DNA from 2 places in the Peribacillus sp. NPDC101480 genome. Region 2 is predicted to be linked to the other one. Evidence: a T-box and tRNA genes for the amino acid it is inferred to sense, from the RefSeq annotation. Region 2 holds a T-box; the other holds one or more tRNA genes.
What was found. A T-box is a leader RNA that pairs with one kind of tRNA and senses whether it is charged. The one in region 2 lies ahead of glyQ (glycine--tRNA ligase subunit alpha), so its partner is inferred to be a tRNA-Gly.
Positions count from the first base shown of each region.

Region 1: it has a tRNA-Gly gene. The T-box ahead of glyQ (glycine--tRNA ligase subunit alpha) is inferred to sense a tRNA for this amino acid. The anticodon was not compared.

Region 1 covers NZ_JBNNSB010000001.1:122,089-125,508, reverse strand. The annotation lists gene ACQKMF_RS00705 (B3/B4 domain-containing protein) at 1-634, shown strand, start outside; tRNA gene ACQKMF_RS00700 (tRNA-Gly) at 1,695-1,768, opposite strand; gene ACQKMF_RS00695 (YbjN domain-containing protein) at 1,959-2,372, opposite strand; gene ACQKMF_RS00690 (FUSC family protein) at 2,532-3,420, opposite strand, start outside.
Region 2 covers NZ_JBNNSB010000001.1:954,599-958,018, reverse strand. The annotation lists gene glyS (glycine--tRNA ligase subunit beta) at 1-550, opposite strand, end outside; gene glyQ (glycine--tRNA ligase subunit alpha) at 537-1,433, opposite strand; T-box leader at 1,531-1,707, opposite strand; gene recO (DNA repair protein RecO) at 1,766-2,518, opposite strand; gene ACQKMF_RS04750 (YqzL family protein) at 2,552-2,695, opposite strand; gene era (GTPase Era) at 2,795-3,420, opposite strand, start outside.

The sequences.
Region 1 (3,420 bases), 830 kb from region 2:
AATCCCTCAATTCAAAGTTGGGATCATTACATATGAAAACATCGAAGTAGGTCCCTCCCCGCAAATGGTGAAAGGAAGACTTCAATTATTTCAGGAAGCTCTTTTCTTCGATCTTGAAGAAAAGGAATTGGCCGACTTTTCCGGCATTAAAGTGTGGCGGGAGATTTTCAAGGCTACTGGAACAAATCCGTCACGGTACCGCCCCTCCGTGGAAGCCCTTTACCGTCGAGTAAAAAAACAGAATTACTTGACACCCATTCACTCAGCCATCGATTTAAATAACTTCTTCTCGCTGTTATATGAAGTTCCGATTGGCATTTATGATGCGGAAAAATTATCAGGGGACATCTCGATTAAGATCGGCGAGGAGTCAGATGGTTATGAAGGTTTGAACGGCCGCTTGAATTCCATGGAGAATATGATTACATCTGCCGATCATGTGGGCGCATTCGGAAGTCCTTACGTTGATTCAGAACGCACGAAAGTCACCGAAGAAACGAAAAAAGCTATCCAAATCATTTATTTACAACCCAATACTCCAATCACGGAAGCAGATCAGCTGACGAAATCCCTGATGGACATGTTCCTTGAAATCCATGGTGGTGAAGGGACTTACTCGATTGTAGAAGGATAATTAAAATTCGAACGAAATTAAACCCTTTCCACAATCGGAAGGGGTTTTTATGATTTTTCCAATTAATAAAACCAGTCCTCTAGTATCCTTTTATTCAACCGATCGATCCATACCCTGAAAAAAGCGATAAAATGATTCCTGGATTTTAAGAGCATAAAGGATCACCTAGCTTAAATTTGGTTCGGGATGAGTCTAGCCTACGGACTTTTCTTAAATTACATTCCAGTTGGTTCCAGAAATCCGCTCCCTTTCCGCCGACTGTCTGCCAAGCCTCCTCGGCGCAAGCGCCTGTGGGGTCTCGACTAGCCAGTTATTCGGCAGGAGTGTCGCAAATTTCTTCCATCCATTAAGGATTACAGTAAAACAACATCAAGGATCACCTAGTCTTAAACTTGGTTCGGGATGAGTCTAGCCTACGGACTTTTCTTAAATTACATTCCAGTGATTCCAGAAACCCGCTCCCTTTCCGCCGACTGTCTGCCAAGCCTCATCAAAGCAAGCGCCTGTGGGGTCTCGACTAGCCAGTTATTCGGCAGGAGTGTCGCAAATTTCTTCGAACCAGTGAGGGTTTCATAAAACAATAAAAAAACAAAGAGCGAGATTGCCTACAATTTTATCCAAAAAAATGTTTTTGCTGTTTTCAGCCGGAGCACTTTTGTTTCAACCTACACCTCACTATTCCGACTCCCAATCCCTTTTTGTCGCCAAACTGCAACCATAACAATGGTTATTACATATCCGCACACCTTGCTCTTCCCCATTAACAGTGTCTAAACAGACCTAAACTACATAACTTGCAAGTTTGGACAAAAAAAAGCACACACTTAGTCAAACTGATTCTACTTACGTAGTTAATCACATTGACTAAGTTAGTGCTGAATCGAAATCCCCACTCTCCAGGATGGAGGATAATATAAAAATTTTTCGGGCATAACATACTTACTGCAGGCAATTTGAACAATAAAAAAAATCCCACTGTAAACAGTAGAATTCTTGTAATAATATTTAAACGCAAAGCTTCGTTCTCCAGGTAACGAAACCCTACGTTATGAGTATGTATTGGAGCGGGTGAAGGGAATCGAACCCTCATCATCAGCTTGGAAGGCTGAGGTTTTACCACTAAACTACACCCGCATATTCTTGTAGAAGTTTGTCGAATTACCAATCAACAAAATTAATTATATAGTTTAATGTGAAAAAATGCAATAGTTCTTTTAAAAAAAATTAATAATTAACGTATTGTAACGTTAATATATTCATTCACTCTAGTAAAAATGTTAAAAAGTCCTCTGAATCAGAGAACTTTTTCATCCTATATGATGATCTAAGACCAAATGACTTCCATTAACCGCGGATAAACCTGCTGTGCCGTTTCAAGCAGCATGATTAACTTCCTGAACGCCAGATCCGGTACGATGTCCCCCTCAATGGAGTATGAATACCGAATGGAAATGGTCCCATTTTCCTCATACAGCTTAGAATACCTAAAATTAGCATTATATTCATTCAACAGTGTATGTACATCCTGTTTCTTTTCAGGATTCTTCAACTCGGCGACATTAAAGCAAAATAAGTCCGCCACATTTTCATCTTGATTGAAAGCAAATACTAAAAGGACCTTCCAGCCGTCCTTTAACTTTTGCTCAGCCCTAAAAAAGGTGGTGCCATCTTCATTCAACTCATTCATATAGATTTTCTCACTAGTTAAAAAATCACGAAATTTAGCAACGTTTGACATGGTTCATCACCTTTCTCTTTGTAATTACATTTTATAATGAAAACTGGCATTTTTACAGACTTTTCTATAAACCTTCCAATTTCATCCTATTAATAGGGGCGAAGAATCACTCATTTAAAGAAAGGGATTCAAATATGATCTCCCGGATCAATAGATTGATTAGCCAGTTGCTTCTCCGGAAAACTGAAGCGCATCTTGTAGGTCCAAAATTTCCTGACGGATTTTTGAATATCCTTCTATTTCTGGCACTTCTTTATTCGTATGTGATCGACTTTTATCGGCCGCTATCGCCATGTTTTCGAAAACATACAGCAACTGAGCAAGCTCCCGCTCTGAAAGGATTGGCCGTTCAGAGGATTTTAAGCTGGCATTTAGATAATATCCCAACTGTTCTATCGAAAATATAACGGGCCAAAGAGATTCCAATCTAGCCTTGTTTTTGAATATCTCACCAAGGGATGCATTGTAGACGGTTAATAGATTCACCATATTTGTTTGCATTTTGTTCCTTTCACTGCTTTCATCAATTGCAAGGTCATTATCTTTTTCAGAGAACGCCATCAATAATAGCTGCCCCTGGCTACGAATCGTTTTGGCTATTAAATGATTGAGAAGACTGGATGCCGAACGACTTCCGAGTAACAGCGTCCCAATAAGCCCTATCAAGCTACCAACGACAATATCGGTTATCCTTACAGTCGCAAAAAAACCGAAATCATAGCTTTGAGATGAATATTCCGCCATGATCAATGCTGAAGGGGTAAAAAACATCGCCGCCAATCCATAATTCCGAACGATGAAAAGCTCTGTAATGAATGTCAAAGATAAAATGATCAGAACGATGATGAACTCGTTATGAACGGCTGCTAGAATTAAACTTGCTATCAGGAGTCCGATGACCGTCCCGAAAGTCCTTTGGACCGCCCGATGGAATGTGGAGATGATGGTCGGACCCGACATAACGGCAGCACAGGATAAGGGAATCCAGTACGAACGGTTAAAATCGGCGGAATAGGCGATGATCGCCGCAATGGTAAGGATTGTTCCA
Region 2 (3,420 bases):
CACGGCCCGTTTCCACATCAGCAATGCTGAATGGCACAATGTCATTGCCGAATAAGGCAATCAGCCATTTAATCGGACGGACGAAGCGGAGCTCCTGATTGGCCCAACGCATATTTTTCGGAAACGTCATGCCGCTGATGATTTCAGCAAGCTCAGATAAAAGCTGAACGGTCTGCTGTCCTTTTATGAATTTATTCACATGGACATATTCCACACCCTTGAGTTCTTTAAAATAAATGTCCTCTGAAGTCATTCCTTGACCCCTGACGAATCCCAATGCCGCTTTAGACCAGTTGCCTTCGCTGTCCAAAGCGATTTTCTTAGCCGGGCCTTTTGCTTCTTCTTCGATATCCTTTTGGGACTCTTCCACGTCTTTCACCAGTACGGCCAAACGTCTTGGTGTGGAAAAAGCTTCAACCGTTCCGAATTCAATCGCTTTTTCCTTTAGCCATTGCTGCACCTTATCTGACAACTGTTTCATTGATGCTGTCACAAAACGGGCAGGCAGCTCTTCCAATCCAATCTCCAATAACAAATCACGCTTGCTCATTTGTATTCTCCCCTTTCACTTTCAGAATCGGGAAGCCTAATTTTTCCCGCTCTTCATAGAAGGTCTTGGCAACCTTGCGCGCTAGGTTACGGCACCGGGCAATATAACCCGTTCTTTCCGTCACCGAGATGGCACCTTTGGCATCCAAAAGGTTAAATGTATGTGAACATTTCAAAACATAATCATATGCGGGATGTACAAGACCTTCTTCCATTTGGCGATGCGCTTCCTTTTCATACATCGTGAAAAGCTGAAACAGCATATCAAGGTCGGAGGTTTCGAACGTATATTTCGAATGTTCGTATTCCGGCTGTCCAAATATATCCCGAACTGTGAATCCATCTGTCCATTCCAGGTCAAATACGTTTTCCTTATCTTGAATGTATGAAGCGAGACGTTCGATCCCGTATGTAATTTCCACGGAAACCGGCTTGCACTCAAGACCGCCCACTTGTTGGAAATATGTAAATTGCGTTATTTCCATTCCATCAAGCCACACTTCCCAACCGAGACCGGCACACCCTAGTGATGGGTTTTCCCAGTTGTCCTCCACAAAGCGAATATCATGCTCAAGCGGATTTATCCCTAAAGCGCGTAAAGAATCCAAATATAATTCTTGGATATTGTCAGGCGACGGCTTCATGATCACTTGGAACTGATGGTGCTGATACAGTCGGTTAGGGTTCTCACCATAACGACCGTCAGCAGGACGGCGTGATGGCTCCACGTAAGCAACGCTCCAAGGCTCCGGTCCTATGGCTCTCAGGAACGTGTATGGGCTCATCGTTCCTGCCCCTTTCTCGACATCATAAGCATTCATCAATATGCAGCCTTGTTCAGACCAATGCTTTTGTAACGTTAAAATCATATTTTGAATATTCATCGTACACCTCCAGGTTATTTAAAACGGCTCTTTTTAAAATCAGGTCGGAACCCATCACATTTGGGCAAACAAAAAACTCCCGTCCCTATGCGAAATGCATAGGGACGAGAGTATACCCGCGGTTCCACCCTAATTGCCGTTTATAAAACGGCCTCTTTTCAAAGCAACATGCTCCGGAAACGCCCTTCCCTGTAAATCCATATCCCGGCTTCCACCGTCCCGGGTTCGCTTTTTATGGAGAATGACAGATACTCTTTTCCATCAACGCAATCTTCTTATTTTGATGTTTAGAATTTTATACAAACTAACAAGGAATGTCAATAGGTCAGATCCTAAAACATATCTTTCATCGTATCAATCTGATTCAGGAACTTTTTTGATTTCAAGTTCAGACCAGAATATTCCTCATAATAAACATCGATGATCTTTCGCAGTTCTTTTTTCGTTTCAGGCTTGACGGAAATGTTTCCGAGCCTTGATAAATCGAAATAATAAAAGATTCGCAGCAATTTGACGGCTGCAGCTGAAATTTTATAATGATAAGGGTCTTTCCCCAGGCAGCGGTGACAGATAAAGCCCGCTTCCCGAAGCGAGAAGGAGAATTCCCCTTCCGTTTCACCACATACAGCACATTGATTCAGCACTGGGTTAATCCCATTGACGGGCAGCATCTTCATTTCAAAAATGAATTTCAATACCTCTGCGTCATATTCTTCGTTTATGTAATGCAAGGTTTGCGAAAGCAACTCATACAAATATGGATTCGGTTTCTTATCCTCGACACTTTTATCAAGCAATTCAACAATATAAGAAGCATAAGCAGTGGCAAAAAGATCCTCCCTTATGAAACGGAGTGAATCGACCATTTCGCCTTGCTGAAGACTTCCGAGTCCGGTTGATGTAGTTACAAGAAAATACCCGGAGCAAAAAAGCTGTGTGACGGCAGAAAGCCTGCTGTTAGGTTTACTGGCCCCTCTAGCCATAACGCCGATTTTTCCTAGCTCACGGGTATATATAGTAATGATTTTGTTATTTTCTCCATATGCAGTTCGCCTTATGACAATGCCCTCACATTTTTGGAGCATACCAAGACACCACCCATGCTTGCCAAGGCTAACCTATGAAACAGGAAAATCAATTTCTGCTAGCTCATCGTTCAATACCAAGTGTCTTTCCTGTCTTTCGACTTCTATCTCCTTAAACAGCAAATAGGTGTCCACATTACCTGTTTCAGAGAATAATTCCCAGGTAAAATCCAACATATAAAGCCCACCTTTCATTTTTAACTAGCAATATGAATATCCGACCATATGATTAGCTTGACCGTTTTCCGAACTTTCATGACGCGTAAATTTTGTTAATTAATACTCGCTCTCATTGAAGCCATAATCACGAAGCTGGCTTGCTTTGTTACGCCAATCTTTCTGCACCTTCACCCACAGTTCCAGGAAAACCTTTGAGCCCAATAAGTTTTCGATATCCACTCTGGCACGGCTACCGACTTCTTTAAGCATTTTCCCTTGCTTTCCGATGACAATGCCTTTTTGTGAATCACGTTCGACAACGATCGTCGCCATGACATTAATGGTGTCGCTGTTATCCATTTTTTTAATCGAATCGATGACAACAGCCACCGAATGCGGAATTTCTTCCCGTGTAAGGTGCAGAACCTTCTCGCGGACCAATTCGGAAATGATAAAACGTTCCGGGTGGTCGGTCACTTGGTCAGCAGGATAAAACTGGGGACCTTCAGGCAGATGTTCCTTGATTTGCTCAAGCAGTGTATCAACGTTATTTCCTTCAAGCGCAGAAATCGGAACGACTGCCGCAAAAGGGTAAAGCTGTTGGTATTTTTCAATGATCGGAAGTAAATCATCCGGATGCATCGCATCGATTTTGTTTACAACCAGGAAAACAGGCGTTTTTACGGATTGAAGTTTTTCAATGATAAACTCGTCACCGCGTCCGTATCCTTCAGTCGCATTGA